2 regions of the Hominiventricola sp. genome follow, and region 1 is predicted to be linked to the other one. Evidence: predicted binding sites of a transcription regulator. Region 1 holds the regulator's gene; the other holds the start of a gene.
What was found. The regulator HrcA, encoded in region 1, represses chaperone genes, less so after heat shock. The targets are predictions, from matches to a motif close to TGTTAGCACTCNNNNNNNNNGAGTGCTAACA.
Positions count from the first base shown of each region.

Region 1 (8,960 bases):
CGTGCTTATAATCCATCCCGATCTGCCACAGCGGTGTCCGGCAGATCACATCCAGATTATAACCAGAGCATCCTTTCAGAAATCTGGCATGGGACAGATTCAGATTACCTCTTAACACTGCCGTATACATCTGCTTCTGCTCGTCTGTCAGTGGTCCCATGGCAAAGGTACGGGTGGTATCGGTGGTGCCATCCAGATAATGTCCGCCTGCATCCACCAGGAAGAAGCTCTCCGGCTTCAACTCCACATCGGATTCCTCTGTTGCAGAATAGTGAACGATTGCCCCATGCGCACCGTATCCACAGATCGGTGAGAAGCTTAATTCCACCAGATCTTTCTGCTCACTTCTTAAAGCGGCCAGATGTTCAGCTGCGGAGATCTCTGTGATCTTCTCCTTGCCGACTTTCGTCTTCAGCCAATACATGAACCGTGTAAATGCCACACCTTCCTTTAAATGGGACTGATGAAGATTCTTCTGCTCCGTCTCATTTTTCACAGCCTTCATAAACTCCGTCGGATTCGGGCAGTTCAGCACTTCTGCTTCCTCCGGAATGCTGGTGAGCAGACGGTAGTTCACATTGCCCTGATCCAGCAGTACTTTGCTGCAAGCCGGAACTTTTTTGAGATCCCCATAGATCTCATCGTATCCTTTGATGGCAATACCAAAGTCTGTCACATAATTTCTGATTTTCTCGGTAATGACGGACGGACGCACATACCAGGTGCATTCTTTCTTCGTCACGGTCAGGAAGGATAATACAACCGGAACGCAGGGAATGTCCCCGCCGCGGATGTTGAGAAGCCATGCAATATCACACAGGGAAGCCAGCACGTGAAGGTCAGCGCCTTTCTCTTCCATGGCTTTCCGTACACGAGCCAGTTTCTTATCAGTAGTCTCTCCGCTCCATTTTTCTTCCAGCACAAAGAGATCTGCATCTGGTACTTCCGGGCGGTCCGCCCAGATCTCCCCGATCAGGTCTTCTTCTGTAAAAAGAGAAGCTCCATTTTCTTCTGCTGCCTTTGCAAATGCCAGGGCACGGGATGCACCCATGACTCTTCCGTCAAATCCCAGCTTCTCGCCTTTTTCCAGGTGTTCCTGTATATATTCTTCTACGGTCGGCACGCCCGGCTCTCCCATACGGAACAGGCGGATCCCCGTCCCCTGAAGCTGTGCCTCTGCCTGCAGGAAATACCGTCCGTCAGTCCACAGCCCCGCATCATCCTGTGCAATCACTGCCGTACCGGCAGATCCGGTAAAACCGGTGATAAAGGCTCTTGCCCGAAAATGCTCACTGACATACTCCGACTCATGACAGTCTGTGGACGGAACCACATACATTGCCACGCCGGATGCTTTCATTTTCTCCCGTAATGCCTGTACACGCTCTTTGACTGTCATATGCTTACCTCTCCCAGTTTGCTTTCTGGAATGCCTTATATCCTTTGTATGCTTCGTAAATATCCGCTTTGCTGGATACTTCCCACGGACTGTGCATATTCAACAATGCCACACCACTGTCAATGACATCCATGCCGTAGTTGGCGGTAATGTAGGCGATGGTTCCACCGCCTCCCTGATCTACTTTCCCAAGCTCTGCGGTCTGCCAGCAGACACCGTCTGCATCCATAATGCTGCGCAGCTCACCGATATATTCTGCGCAGGCATCATTGGAACCGGATTTTCCTCTGGAACCGGTATATTTGTTAAATACCATACCTCTTCCCAGGTAAGCAATATTTTTCTTTTCAAATGCAGATGCATAGTTCGGATCAAATGCCGCACTTACGTCAGAGGACAGCATATGGGAATGCTGCAGACATCTTCTCAGTGCCAGATCGGAATACTCTCCGGTCAGATTCAGTACCTCTGCCACTACATTTTCAAAATAACGGGACTGCATGCCGGTGGCACCCATGCTGCCGATCTCTTCCTTGTCAGTCAGCAGGCATACTGCCGTGTAAGCCGGTTTGTCCGCATGCAGCTGTGCCAGGAGAGACGTAAACCCACAGATTCTGTCATCCTGTCCATAACCCATAATCATACTGCGATCCAAACCAAAATCTCTTGCCTGACCTGCCGGAACGGCCTCCAGCTCAGCAGAGAGAAAATCTTCTTCTTCCATGTCGTATTCTTTTTTGAGATACTCCAACAGCGTCTTTTTGATGAGTTCTTTTTTCTCTTCATCCTTTTCTTCCGGATCTTTCCACGGACGACTTCCGACGATGATGTTAAGGTTCTCACCTTCTACCACAACAGCCGCTTTCTTCTGCATCTGCTCACCGGACAGATGAATCAGAAGATCAGAAATACCAAGAACCGGATCCTCTGCCTTCTCGCCGATGGCAAGTTCAATGACTGTTCCATCTTTTTTTACTACCACGCCATGCAGTGCCAGCGGAATCGCTGCCCACTGGTACTTTTTGATGCCGCCGTAATAATGAGTATCCAGAAGTGCCATCTCTCCATCCTCATACAGCGGATTCTGTTTCAGATCCAGACGCGGGGAATCAATATGGGCACCCAGGATATTCATACCCTTCTCCATGGGAACCGTACCGATCTGGAACAATACCACCAGTTTTTTCTTGTGTACCGCATAAATCTTATCACCAGGAACGAGATTTTTACCACTTCTCATAGCCTCTTCCAGAGAAATGTATCCATTCTCACGTGCCATCTCCACCGCAATACGGGCACATTCACGCTCCGTTTTTCCTTCAGAAATAAATCTGCGGTACTGCTCTGTTACCTGTCCCAGTTCCTCCAGCGCTTTCTCATCATAGGTATTCCATGCGTTTTTACGTTCCATATCTTCTCCTTACAGATCTTCCAGATTTTCTTTTAATTTATCCATAAAGCCTTTTTTCTTCGGCTTTGCTCCGTTCTCTGCTTTCTGATTCAGCGTATTGCCATTCTCGCGGTCATACTCTTTCAATGCCTCTTTTGCCCCATGGCTTAAGGTAGTCGGAACTTCCACTACCAGGGTGACATAATGATCTCCTCTGGTACTCTTATTTCTAAGAGACGGCATACCTTTTCCGCGCAGGCGGATACGGGTATCGGTCTGGGTACCCGGTTTCACATCATACTCTACTTCACCGTCTACGGTCTTAATACGAATCGTTCCGCCAAGAGCTGCTACCGGGAAACTGATCGGTACCGTAGAGAAAATATCCATATCCTGTCTCTGGAAAATCGGATGTCTGGATACAATTACCTCTACCAGAAGATCCCCTCTCGGACCGCCATTGGTGCCCGGCTCTCCCTTTCCTCTGATACGGATGCTCTGGCCGTTGTCGATGCCTGCCGGAATCGTAACAGCGATCTTCTTCTTACTGGACGTATAGCCGGTTCCGTAGCAATTCGGGCACTTGTCTTTGATAATCTTACCGGTTCCGTTACAGTCCGGGCAGGGACGTACATTCTGCACCATGCCAAAAAGAGATTGCTGGGTATAAACCACCTGTCCTTTTCCGCCACATTTAGGACAGGTCTGGGGTGTAGTACCCGGTTTTGCGCCGGTACCATGACAGTTTTCGCACTCATCTTTCAAAGTCAGCTCCAGCTCTTTGTCGCAGCCTTTCACCGCTTCATCAAAGGTAATCCGTACACTGGCACGCAGATCCGCACCTCTCATGGGACCATTACTGTTTCTGCGGCTGCGTCCGCCGCCGCCAAAAATATCGCCGAAGATATCACCAAAAATATCGCCCATATCTGCGCCGTTAAAGTCGAATCCGCCGTAACCACCGGCTCCGCCGCCTCCCTGCTCAAAGGCTGCGTGTCCAAATTGATCGTACTTTCTTCTCTTGTCTGCATCACTTAATACGGCATATGCCTCGGAAGCCTCTTTAAATTTCTGCTCTGCTTCTTTATCTCCCGGATTCATATCCGGATGATATTTCTTTGCCAGTTTTCGATATGCACTTTTGATGGCTGCGTCATCCGCATTCCGGTCTACGCCAAGAACCTCATAATAATCTCTCTTCGTCTCTGCCATAACTTTTCCCTTTCGAATTGCTGTGGGCTGAAATTCATCTGCACACGCAAAAAACAGTGGGGAGTTTATCGCTCCCCCACTGCTTTATTTTTATTTTCATCCTGTTCCGGATTAAACCTCGCGGTAATCTCCGTCTACCACGTCATCTGCCGGACCGGAAGTACTCTGTCCTGCGCCGCCCATATCCGGACCTGCGCCCTGCGGACCTGCACCCTGTGCACCTGCAGTCTGCTCATACATCTTCTGGAACAGTTTCTGTGCTGCATTCATCAGATCCTCTTTACCGGATTTCAGCGCATCGATGTCCGCATCAGAAATATCAGTCTGGTTAGCAGTTCTGTCTACAACTGCTTTCAGAGCATTGATCTTATCCTGAACAGCTGCTTTCTCAGAAGCGTCGATCTTATCTCCGGCTTCCTCCATTGCCTTCTCGGTCTGGAATACCATTGCATCTGCATCGTTTCTTGCATCAATGGCCTCTTTCCGTTTCTTATCCTGTGCCTCGAACTCAGCAGCTTCTTTGACTGCCTTATCGATATCGGAATCAGACATGTTGGAACCAGCGGTAATGGTGATGTGCTGCTCTTTTCCGGTACCCAGATCCTTAGCGGATACATTTACGATACCGTTTGCATCAATATCAAAGGTAACCTCGATCTGCGGAACTCCACGTCTTGCAGGCGGGATTCCATCCAGACGGAACTGGCCGAGGGATTTGTTATCTTTCGCGAACTGTCTCTCACCCTGTACTACGTTGATGTCTACAGCGGTCTGGTTATCAGCTGCGGTGGAGAAGATCTGGCTCTTCTTAGTCGGGATCGTGGTATTTCTCTCGATCAGACGGGTTGCAATACCTCCCATGGTCTCGATGGACAGGGACAGCGGAGTAACATCCAGAAGAAGGATATCACCGGCACCTGCATCTCCTGCAAGTTTACCACCCTGAATGGAAGCACCGATTGCCACACACTCATCCGGGTTCAGAGATTTGCTCGGCTCATGTCCGGTCAACTGTTTTACTTTATCCTGTACTGCCGGGATACGTGTGGAACCACCTACCAGCAGGACTTTACCAAGTTCAGACGGGCTGATACCTGCATCACGGAGAGCTGCCTGTACCGGGTTAGCAGTACGCTCTACCAGATCGTGAGTCAGCTCATCAAATTTTGCTCTGGTCAGGTTCATATCAAAGTGAAGCGGGCCGTCTGCGTTCATGCTGATGAACGGAAGGTTGATGTTGGTTGTTGTGGAAGCGGACAACTCCTTCTTAGCCTTCTCAGCTGCTTCTTTCAGTCTCTGCAGTGCCATCTTGTCGTTGCCAAGATCTACACCGTACTGTTTCTTGAATTCAGAGATCATATAATCTGTGATCTTCTGGTCGAAGTCATCACCACCCAGATGGTTGTCACCTGCGGTAGCCAGAACCTCGATAACGCCGTCACCGATCTCGATGATGGAAACATCGAAGGTACCGCCGCCAAGGTCGTATACCATGATCTTCTGCTCTTTCTCATTGTCAAGGCCGTATGCCAGTGCTGCAGCGGTCGGCTCATTGATGATACGTTTTACATCCAGTCCTGCGATCTTACCTGCATCTTTGGTTGCCTGTCTCTGTGCGTCATTGAAGTATGCCGGAACAGTGATAACTGCCTCGGTTACTTTCTCGCCCAGATAGTTCTCTGCATCTGCTTTCAGCTTCTGCAGGATCATAGCGGAAATCTCCTGCGGAGAATATTTCTTTCCTTCAATGTCTACTTTATAATCAGTTCCCATATGTCTCTTGATGGAAGAGATGGTTTTCTCGGAGTTGGTAACTGCCTGACGTTTTGCCGGCTCTCCTACCAGACGCTCACCAGTTTTTGTAAATGCTACGATAGACGGTGTTGTTCTTGCTCCTTCTGTATTTGCAACAACCGTAGGTTTTCCACCTTCCATTACGGCTACACAAGAGTTCGTTGTTCCTAAATCAATACCAATAATCTTGCTCATTTCTTTTTCCTCCTGAAAATACTAAATCTTATAGACCACAGCGCGTTAGCTCGCTGCTCATTGCTTACGCGTCAGTTTACAACTTTAACCATGCTGTGACGAAGCACTGCATCTTTATATTTATAACCCTTCTGGAATTCCTCAGATACTGTATTTTCTCCAAGTTCCTCATCCTCCGCATGCATCACTGCATTATGGAAATTCGGATCAAATTCCTGGCCCACCGCTTCGATGGGGGTTACGCCCAAATCTGTAAGAACCGTGATCAGCTGTTTATAAATCATTTCCATTCCGCTGGCTACCGGTCCATCTTTCTGATCTTCCGGAATACTCTTCAAGCCTCGCTCAAAGTTATCTACTACCGGAAGCAGTTTCTCGATCACATCTCTTGCTCCCACCATGTACATCTGGGATTTCTCCTTTTCTGTACGGTTTCTGAAGTTTTCAAACTCTGCAAGCTGACGTTTTACTTTATCGGTCAGTTCTGCGATCTGTTCATCTTTCTTGTCTTTTTTCTCTTTCTTCTTTCCGAAGAATCCTTTTTTGTCAGGTTCCGCATCGGCTTTTGTTTCTTCTGTCTCAGCCGTCTCAGTGGCTTCTGCTTCAGCAGTATCTTCTGCTTTTACTTCTTCCTCCTGAATCTCCGGTTCCTGTTCCATTGTCTTGTTTTCTTCCACCGTTGTTCCGCCTTTCTATTTATGAAAAACATCATCCAGCTGATCCATCATGGCTTTCAGCTTACCCATAACGTTCTCGTAATCCATTCTCTTGGGACCAATGATTCCAATGGTACCCTGAAGCCCTTCGCCCAGTTCGTAGGTTGCCGTGACAACACTGCAGTCCTTCATGGATTTTACCGGTGTCTCATTACCGATATATACCTGAATTCCTTTTTCGTCTTTGTTCAGTGTGTCTGTAACCAGATCTACCAGGTTCTGCTTCTCCTCCAGTGTCTGTATCAGTTCACTGGCCTTTCCGTTCTCACTTAATTCCGGATAACGGAAAATGTTTGTGGCCCCGCCGGTGTAGATCTCCATTCCCTCATCGGAATGAATCGCCTCGGCGACTGCATCCACCACATCACTGACGATGTTGCTGTGAATACCGGCCTGTTCTTTCATGCTGGAAATCATCTGAAGATTGATTTCCTGAATGGTCTTTCCATTCAGCATGGTATTCAGCAGGATATTAAGCTTCAGAATACTTTCATCACTCAGTTCCTCACAGACCGGTAAGAGTTTGTTGCGGATCACATTTCCTTCCGCTACAATCACCGCCAGGATCTGATTGGCATCCACACGGGACAGCTGAATGAATTTCAGTTTGTTCTGATGATACTGTGGAGTGGAAACCATCGTGGCATAATTGGTATCATTTGCCAGGATCTTTACCACCTGCTTCAGCACACTTTCCAGCCGGTCGGTACGCTGAACCATCAGTTCCTGAAGTTCCGTCACTTCCCGGTCTTTTTCCTGCATCAGGTAATCCACATACAGCCGGTATCCTTTATCGGAAGGAATTCTTCCGGCGGAAGTGTGGGGTTGAATGATGTAACCCATCTCTTCCAGATCCGACATCTCATTGCGGATGGTAGCAGAGGAAAGCTTCAGATCCGGATCCTTCGATATGGTTCTCGATCCTACCGGTTCTCCGGTCTCCATGTAATTCCGGATAATCACATTTAAGATTTTTTTCTTTCTCTCATCCAGTTCCATGGGTTATGCTCCTTTCTTCTGCTTGTTAGCACTCAACATGTAAGAGTGCTAACATTTCCTGTAACTTAAGATAGCACTCCCTATAGTGCTTTGTCAAGTGTATTTTATATTTTTTTATGAAGAATTTGTGAACGGATTACAACTGACCAAGCAGCCGAAGTGACAGGCTGTGAGCGGAACCGCTCGCGCTAAGTCCTCGATCCAGCGGTACTAAGATTCGAACTTCGCTGCAGGCTCGTTCTCATCAAGTACCGGGACTGCGGACGTTCCTTTCACAGGCTGTCACTTCGGCCTGCCCAGCATATCTATAAACAAAAAACCACGCGGAAAATTATAAAATCCACGTGGTTCTGATTTTTATTCTTCTGTACCTTCTGTATCCTCTTCCGCTTCCGTATCCGTTCCGGCCTGACCGTCCTGGGAGCGTGTTTTCAGGAAGGTATATTCTCTCTGTGCATCCGCATCATCCGGATAGCTTTCCAGATAGATCTCCATCTTCTGAAGGGCGGTATCAAAATCTCCCTGCTGTTCATAGACAGTGATCTCCGATGCCATCAGTTTTTGCAGACATCCGCCGTTTCCCATGGAAATTCCCCCCTGCAGGGTGTCCAGTGCACCAGTGTAATCACCCTGTGCCAGCTGATAAGCCGCCACCCGTTCATAAGCTTCCTGATGCGTAACTTCTTCACCATCCAGATAACTCTGATAGAGGGTAATGGCATAGTCTGTATTTCCCATCTCCCGGTACAGCTCTGCCTGCCAGTAAATGCCTTCCGGATTACCTTCCTTGGAAGCTGCCTCCAGATAGGTCTTGGCATTTGTATCATCTTCCATATAATAAGAAAGTCTTCCCAGCATTACTTTATTCTTCTTAGAGGTAAGACTCATCGCCTTGGTAAAATCTGCTTTTGCGGCTTCTGCATTTCCTGCCTCCCGATAGAGAAGTCCTCTGGTTGTATAAATCTCCGCACTCTCCTTCAGGTCCAGAATGGCACTGCAGGTGGCAATGGCATCCTCTGTATTTCCTGCATAATACTGTGCCGATGCTTTATATGCCGCAATATCCAGTTCCAGACTGCCTGCATGCATATCGGCAAGTTCCAGGGCCTCATTATAGGAAGCGATGGCGTCTTCATAGCTGCCTTCCCGAGCCTGTTCCATGCCCTGGGTTCGTAAAGCCAGCTGCTGTTCTTCTGTCTTTTTATCCGTACCGCAGCCAATCAGAAGCCCCATACACAGAACAGTCACTGCCAGC
Region 1 is NZ_DBLYVB010000003.1:92,477-101,436, reverse strand. Features, by position in the region: gene ACZMB2_RS03550 (aminopeptidase P family protein) at 1-1,399, opposite strand, end outside; gene ACZMB2_RS03545 (aminopeptidase) at 1,404-2,810, opposite strand; gene dnaJ (molecular chaperone DnaJ) at 2,820-4,001, opposite strand; gene dnaK (molecular chaperone DnaK) at 4,113-5,990, opposite strand; gene grpE (nucleotide exchange factor GrpE) at 6,062-6,649, opposite strand; gene hrcA (heat-inducible transcriptional repressor HrcA) at 6,683-7,705, opposite strand; gene ACZMB2_RS03520 (tetratricopeptide repeat protein) at 8,063-8,960, opposite strand, start outside.

Region 2 (8,960 bases), on a different contig from region 1:
CCCAAAAGGAGCAGCTGCGAGGGAAGTGCTGTCTTCACACAAAATATTCCACAAGGGGGCGAAGTCCATCGTCCGGCCTCCGGATGCATGAAACCATGCAGGAATGGCGTGATAAATAAAAAGGAGGCTGTACGTATGCTATTAGATGATTACTCATCTATTTTGCAACAGCCCCTTTATTGATTATGAAAGATTTTTCAATAATCTATTGGACATGCAATAACTGTAAATGCAGGCCATGACAATCTCTGATATCAGATGTCGTTTTTATCATCAGAAAATACTCTTTTTCATTAACTTCATGGTCATTCACCATCACTCCGATGATTCTTGAATTATGTTTTGCAAGCAAAATGCCAGCCATATAAAGAAAAAGCTGAACAAACGTAGCCCATACGAAACGTTCAGTTTTTACTACGAAGAAGATGTGTTATAATGTAGCAGATTGATTTGAAAGGAATAAGGGATTCATATGCATACATTAAAGAAATTTATTCAATATTACGCTCCGTATAAGAAGGTATTTTTTCTGGATTTGATTTGTGCCGCTGTGATCAGTCTGGTTGATCTGGCTTTTCCGCAGATTTTACGAACATTGACGAAGACATTATTTATAGAGAGTTCTGATGTGATTTTACGGGCATTGATTCCGATTACACTCGTGTTGCTTGTTATGTATATGATCCAGACAGGATGCAAGTATTATGTTAGTTATCAGGGACATATGATGGGAGCATATATGGAACGGGATATGCGTCAACAGTTGTTCGATCATTATGAAAGATTATCATTTTCATACTATGATCAGAATAACTCGGGACAGATGATGAGCAAACTGGTATCGGATTTATTCGACATCTCAGAGTTTGCACATCATGGGCCGGAGAACTTATTTATCTCATTGATCAAAATTATTGGATCTTTTGTATTTTTGTTTCTAATCAACTGGAAACTGGCAATTCCTCTTCTGGTGATTGTGGCAATTATGCTGTTTTTTTCTTATGGACAGAATAAGAAGATGCAGGCAACATTTATGGATAACAGACGTAAGATCGGAAATCTGAATTCCAGCCTTCAGGATACGCTGGCAGGAATTCGTGTGGTACAGTCTTTTGCGAATGAAGACATTGAACGGGAAAAATTTAAAAAGAGCAATCAGGGTTTTTTGAGCTCAAAGAATGCAAATTATCGTTGTATGGGTAGTTTTACAGGAGGCAATTTGTTCTTTCAGGGGATGATGTATCTGATGACGCTGGTGTTTGGAGGCTGGCTGATTGCACATGGACAGATGGAGTCGGCAGATCTGGCAATGTATGCGCTTTATATTGGCATTTTTATCAGTCCGATCCAGATTCTGGTAGAGCTTACGGAAATGATGCAAAAAGGGTTGTCCGGATTCAGAAGATTCTTGGATGTCGTTGAGACAGAACCGGAGATTGTGGATGCAGAAGATGCGGAGCCACTGGAAAATATCAAAGGGCATGTGCGTTATGAACATGTTTCCTTTCATTATAATGACGATGACTCACTGGTTCTTGATGATGTTTCTTTTGATATCCAGGCAGGAAAATCGATCGCATTGGTTGGAGCATCCGGAAGTGGAAAGACAACCATCTGTTCACTGCTTCCGAGATTTTACGATGTGTCTGAAGGGCGTATTACAATCGATGGAAAGGATGTGCGGAAACTGACATTACAGAGTCTTCGTGAACAGATCGGACTGGTACAGCAGGATGTATATCTGTTCTGTGGAAGTATTCGTGAGAATATTGCGTATGGCAGACCAGATGCGTCGATGGAAGAGATCATTGAGGCAGCAAAGAAGGCTAATATTCATGAATTCATCATGGAACTTCCGGATGGGTATGAGACATTCGTTGGTGAGAGAGGAACCAGATTGTCCGGTGGTCAGAAACAGCGGATTTCTATTGCAAGAGTATTTTTGAAGAACCCACCTATCCTGATTCTGGATGAGGCGACGAGTGCTCTGGATAATGAAAGCGAGAGATTTATCCAGCAGAGTCTGGAAGAATTGGCAAAAGACAGAACTACGATTACGATTGCACACAGATTGTCAACAATCCGTAACGCTGATGAAATTCTGGTGGTTGCAGAAAATGGAATTGTAGAATGTGGAACGCATGATGAACTGTTGGAAAAAGGTGGGATTTACGCACATTATTATGAAATGTCATAAAATGACGAGGCAAGGACATGTGTCTGAAATGAACCTGCTGGAAACCGTGGTATACGTCGTACACAGCTCATATCGTTCACACAATTAGGTTTCACAGAAAGTTCATAAAAAATTAGCACTCACCTATTGACAGTGCTAACAACCGGTGCTATAGTACACATAGAACAAAGAAATAGACATCAGTATGCAGGATTTTATATCCGGCATCGGTTATGCGAAGCGAGGAGGCGAGCATATGAATATACAGAAATTTACTCAGAAATCAGTTCAGGCAGTGAACGAGCTTGAGAAGATTGCCATGGAGTATGGTAATCAGGAGATTGAGCAGGAGCATCTTCTGTACAGTCTTCTGACACAGGAAGAAAGTCTGATTGCCAGACTGATTTCCAAGATGAACATAGATGATACTTTATTTAAAGAGCAGGTAGAACAGGCGTTGAACAAGCGTGTGAAAGTATCAGGCGGTCAGCCTTATATTGGCCAGTACCTGAATAAAGCACTGATCAGCGCAGAGGATGAAGCAAAACGGATGGGTGATGAGTACGTATCCGTAGAGCATCTGTTCCTGTCTCTGCTTGATAATCCAAGTCCTTCCATGAAGGAGCTGTTCCGTGAGAATGGAATTACCAGGGATAAGTTCCTGCAGGCCCTTTCTACCGTCAGGGGCAATCAGAGAGTCACCAGTGATAATCCGGAAGCTACGTATGATACTCTGACGAAGTATGGTACAGAGCTGGTAGAGCGTGCTCGTGAGCAGAAGCTTGATCCGGTCATCGGACGTGATTCCGAGATTCGCAATGTGATCCGTATCCTGTCCCGTAAGACCAAGAATAATCCGGTGCTCATCGGTGAGCCTGGTGTTGGTAAGACAGCAGTCGTTGAAGGTCTGGCACAGCGGATTGTCCGCGGTGATGTTCCGGAAGGACTGAAGAATAAGAAGATTTTTTCACTTGATATGGGTTCCCTGGTAGCAGGTGCCAAATACAGAGGTGAATTTGAGGAACGTCTGAAAGCCGTTCTGGAAGAAGTCAGAAAGAGCGAAGGACAAATTATCCTGTTCATCGATGAACTGCATCTGATTGTAGGTGCCGGCAAGACCGACGGTGCCATGGATGCCGGTAACCTGTTGAAACCGCTTCTGGCAAGAGGCGAGCTTCATTGTATCGGTGCGACCACGCTGGATGAATACCGTCAGTACATTGAGAAAGATGCGGCTCTGGAGCGTCGTTTCCAGCAGGTACTGGTAGACGAGCCGACCGTAGAAGATACGATTTCCATCTTGAGAGGTCTGAAAGAGCGTTACGAAGTATTCCATGGGGTTAAGATCACAGACTCTGCTCTGGTGGCAGCAGCAACCTTGTCCCATCGTTATATTTCCGAGCGTTTTCTGCCGGACAAGGCCATTGACCTGGTAGATGAGGCCTGTGCCCTTATTAAAACGGAACTGGATTCCATGCCGACCGAACTTGACGAGCTGCGCCGGAAAGTGCTGCAGCTGGAGATCGAGGAAGCAGCTCTTAAGAAAGAGACAGACCGTCTCAGTCAGGAACGTCTGGAGAATCTTCAGAAGGAACTGGCTGATCTGCGGGATGAGTTTAATAATAAGAAAGCTCAGTGGGATGACGAGAAGAAATCCGTCGAGAATCTCTCTAAACTCCGTGAGGAGATCGAGGATGTGAACAAACAGATCCAGGCTGCCCAGCAGGGTTATGACCTGGAGAAAGCAGCACAGCTTCAGTATGGCCGTCTGCCGCAGCTGCAGAAGCAGTTGGAGGACGAGGAAGAGAAGGTCAAGAACAAAGACCTGTCTCTGGTACATGAGAGTGTTACAGATGAGGAGATTGCCAGAATCATTTCCCGCTGGACCGGTATTCCGGTAGCAAAACTGACGGAGAGTGAGAGAAATAAAACCCTCCATCTGGACGAAGAACTCCACAAACGGGTTATCGGCCAGGATGAAGGTGTGCAGAAAGTAACGGATGCGATTATCCGTTCCAAAGCAGGCATCAAGGATCCGACCAAACCGATTGGTTCCTTCCTGTTCCTTGGACCTACCGGTGTTGGTAAGACAGAGCTTGCTAAGGCACTGGCAGCCAGCCTGTTCGATGATGAACAGAATATGGTGCGTATCGATATGAGTGAGTATATGGAGAAATACTCCGTATCCCGTTTGATCGGAGCGCCGCCCGGATATGTAGGATATGAGGAGGGTGGCCAGCTGACAGAAGCAGTCAGAAGACATCCCTACTCTGTTGTACTGTTCGATGAGATTGAGAAAGCCCATCCGGATGTATTCAATGTACTGCTGCAGGTGCTGGATGATGGCCGTATCACAGATTCCCAGGGAAGAACGGTGGACTTTAAGAACACGATTCTCATTATGACTTCCAACATTGGTTCCAGTTATCTGCTGGAAGGCATTGATGAAAATGGTGACATCCGTCCGGAGTGTGAAGCACAGGTAATGAACGATCTGCGCGGACATTTCAGACCGGAGTTCCTGAACCGTCTTGATGAGATTATCCTGTTTAAACCGCTGACGAAGAACAACATTGGCAACATCATTGATCTGATGATGGCAGATGTGAACAAGCGTCTGGAGGATAAGGAACTGACCATTGAGCTGACCGATGCAGCGAAAGCTTACATCGTGGAGCATGGTTATGATCCGGTCTATGGAGCACGTCCTCTGAAGAGATTCCTTCAGAAAAATGTGGAAACCATGGCAGCCAGATTCATTCTCGGTGGAGAAGTCCATGCAGGAAGTGTCATGGTGGTGGATACAGACGGTAACGGACTGACCATCCATACAAAATAAAGAATGGTAAAATGAGACCTCTCATGGTATCATAATCCTATCAGGTATTTTATGGGATATATGATATTATGGGAGGTTTTTTATGGAAAAAGAGGAATTGCGATACCTGCAGAGGCTTTCAGAACTGTATCCGACCATTGCGTCAGCAGCAACGGAGATTATCAATCTTCAGTCGATTTTGAATCTGCCGAAGGGTACGGAACATTTTCTGACAGATATTCACGGGGAATATGAAGCTTTTTCCCACGTACTGCGAAACGGTTCCGGTGCAGTGCGGAAGAAAATCGATGATGTCTTCGGGCATACGCTGACAACGGCAGATAAACGTGCGCTGGCCACTCTTATTTACTATCCGGAAGAGAAAATTGAGTATGTGCGGAAGACGGAAGAGGATATGGATAACTGGTATAAAATTATGCTGTACCGGTTGATTGAGGTCTGCAAGAAAGTTTCTTCCAAATATACCCGGTCAAAGGTAAGGAAAGCACTTCCGAAAGATTATGCCTACGTGATCGAAGAACTGATTACGGAGAAATCCGAAGTATTGGATAAAGAAGGGTATTACGATGCCATCGTCGATACCATCATTTCCATAGACCGGGCGGAAAATTTCATTATTGCGCTGGCGGAACTGATTCAGCGGCTGGTAGTGGATCATCTGCATATTCTGGGGGATATTTATGACAGAGGTCCGGGACCGCATTTCATTATGGATAAGCTCATGGAATATCATTCTCTGGATATCCAGTGGGGAAACCATGATATGGTCTGGATGGGAGCGGCAGCGGGACAGCTTTCCTGCATTGCTACGATTACGCGTATCTGTGCCCGCTATGGAAATCTTGATATTCTGGAGGATGGATATGGGATTAACCTGCTTCCTCTGGCAACCTTTGCGCTGCGCACCTATAAGGACGATCCCTGCGCCCAGTTTAAGGTAAAGGGAGGAGAGGCAGCCACAGAGGCAGAAAACCGCCTGAACATTCAGATTCACAAGGCAATTTCCATTATTCAGTTCAAACTGGAGGGTCAGCTCCTGGAGCGGAGGCCGGAATACCATATGGAACATCGTCGTCTCCTGCACCGGATTGACTATGAGAAGGGAACCATTACCATTAAAAATAAGGAATATCCGCTGTTGGATACGAATTTCCCCACTATTGATCCGGAACATCCTTATGAATTGACGGCGGAGGAAGCAGAAGTGATGGAACGGCTTAGAATCGCATTCCTCAAATGCGACAAGCTGCAGTCTCATATGAAGCTTCTGCTGAACCGGGGAAGCTTATATAAAGTATATAATGGAAATCTTCTGTATCATGGCTGCATTCCGCTGAATGCCAACGGCGGTTTCAAGGAAGTACAGGTCTATGGAAAAACTTATAAAGGCAAGGCACTTTATGATATCCTGGAAGTGTATGTGCGCCGGGCATTTTTTGCAGTGGATGAGAAGGAAAGGGCGAAAGGTGCAGATCTTATGTGGTATATCTGGGCAGGTCCTAACTCGCCCTTGTTCGGAAAAGATCAGATGACCACTTTTGAACGTTATTTTATTGCTGACAAGGCAACCCATGTGGAATTGAAAAATGCCTATTATGATTTCCTGGAAGATGAGCAGGTGGTGGATAAGATCCTGCAGGAATTCGGACTTGGCAAAGAAGGCACCCACATTATCAACGGTCATGTGCCGGTACATCATAAGGACGGTGAAAGTCCGGTGAAGTGCGGCGGCAAGGTACTGGTCATTGATGGAGGATTTTCCAGGGCATACCAGAAGACAACAGGCATTGCAGGTTACACCCTTACGTATAATTCCTATGGACTGATGCTTTCATCCCACGATCCCTTCACTTCTGTGGAAGAAGCGGTACGCGATGAGAAGGACATTCATTCCGAACGTGTGGCTGTGAGCCGGACCCAGTACAGATGTCTGGTGGGAGATACGGATACTGGCGGGGTGCTCAGAGAGCGCATCAGCGAGCTGAAAGAGCTGCTGGAAGCTTACCGGTCCGGTCTCATTGTGGAGAATGATAAGAAAAAATAAGAGGAAAGAGGAAACACCATGTTACCGGAAGATCCAATGATGCTGTTAAGCTATGTGAATACCCAGCTTAGGGATTTCTATAAGAGTCTGGAAGGGTTCTGCAACAGCCAGGATGTGTCAGCGGAAGAGCTGAAAAAGAAGCTGAAAACCATTGATTACGAGTATGATGAAAAATTAAATAAATTTGTATAAAAATAGTTGACAGCAGAAAATAAGTGTGATAATCTATACAAGGTTATGAAATGAAAGAAGAGTATCCACTCTCACCTCGGCACAAGCGGTGACCCGGGTTTATATCGTGAAAAGATGGTGCGAAGAGCATTTTTCATGTAGAAAGTGGATAGTTTTCTATCCACTTTTTTTGTGCAACAATTGCGGAGGTGTACGACAATTAGCGAGTTAATGATCAATGAGCAGATTCGCGACCGTGAGGTTCGTGTAGTCGGTCAGAACGGGGAACAGTTAGGAATTATGTCTGCCAGCGAGGCAATGAAGATGGCAAGAGAGGCGGAGCTTGATCTGGTAAAGATCGCACCTACAGCAAAGCCGCCGGTATGCAAGATCATCGATTACGGTAAGTATCGTTATGAGCAGGCACGCAGAGAGAAGGAAGCAAAGAAAAAGCAGAAGACCATTGAGATCAAAGAGGTGCGTCTGTCCCCGAATATTGATGAGAATGACCTGAACACTAAGGTGAATGCAGCCAGAAAATTCATCCAGAAGGGTGATAAGGTAAAGGTTACTTTACGTTTCCGCGGCCGTGAGATGGCACATGTACAGAGCAGCAAGAAGATTCTGGACGTGTTTGCAGAGCGCATGGCAGACATCGCAACGATTGATAAGGCTCCGAAGATGGAAGGCCGCAGTATGACGATGTTTTTAACGGAAAAGCGTTAAAATAACAAGGGCCAGGGGGCCTGTAGTATAATTTAGATTTCACAGGAGGAACAAACATATGCCAAAGGTAAAAACTAGCAGAGCAGCTGCGAAACGTTTCAAAAAGACCGGAACAGGTCAGTTAAAGAGAATGAAAGCTTATAAGAGCCATATCTTAACGAAAAAATCCCAGAAGAGAAAGAGAAATCTTCGTAAATCCATCATCACGGATGCTACCAACGTTAAGAGCATGAAGAAGATTCTGCCGTATTTATAAGATTTGGGAAGAAAGTTAAGGAGGAAGAAAAATGGCAAGAGTTAAAGGCGCATTAAACGCTAAAAAGAAACACAATAGAGTATTAAAGCTCGCAAAGGGCTACAGAGGAGCTAGAAGCAAACAGTACAGAGTTGCAAAACAGTCTGTAATGAGAGCACTGACCAGTGCATACGCTGGACGTAAAGAGAGAAAACGTCAGTTCAGACAGCTGTGGATCGCTCGTATCAATGCAGCAGCACGTATGAACGGACTGTCCTACAGCAAATTTATGTACGGACTGAAGAGCGCAGGCGTTGAGATGAACCGTAAGATCCTTGCTGATCTTGCAGTAAACGATGCAGCAGCTTTCACTGCTCTGGCAGAGACTGCTAAAAAAGCACTGAATAAATAAGTAACAAACGAAAGCCCTTGGGAGTCCTGCCGCATGGTAAGCATCCGAGGGCTTTTTGCTCAGAGAAAGAAGGAAAATAGCATGACAAAGATTGAGATTATTTCCGGTTTCCTTGGAGCCGGCAAGACCACACTGATCAAAAAAATGCTGAAAGAGGTATTCGCAGGTCAGAAGATTGTTCTGATCGAGAATGAGTTCGGCGAGATCGGCATCGATGGCGGTTTCCTGAAGGATGCCGGCGTACAGATTACCGAGATGAATTCCGGCTGTATCTGCTGCTCTCTGGTAGGTGATTTCGGTACTGCCCTGAAACAGGTTATTGAGACCTATGCTCCGGACCGCATCCTGATTGAGCCG
Region 2 is NZ_DBLYVB010000035.1:1,145-10,104, reverse strand. Features, by position in the region: gene ACZMB2_RS13165 (ABC transporter ATP-binding protein) at 473-2,197, shown strand; gene clpB (ATP-dependent chaperone ClpB) at 2,433-5,015, shown strand; gene ACZMB2_RS13155 (fructose-1,6-bisphosphatase) at 5,098-7,059, shown strand; gene ACZMB2_RS13150 (DUF4250 domain-containing protein) at 7,078-7,251, shown strand; gene infC (translation initiation factor IF-3) at 7,462-7,956, shown strand; gene rpmI (50S ribosomal protein L35) at 8,015-8,212, shown strand; gene rplT (50S ribosomal protein L20) at 8,244-8,603, shown strand; gene ACZMB2_RS13130 (CobW family GTP-binding protein) at 8,685-8,960, shown strand, end outside.
Region 2: clpB (ATP-dependent chaperone ClpB) is a predicted target of HrcA. The motif match lies at 2,308-2,338, and genes of this name have one in related genera.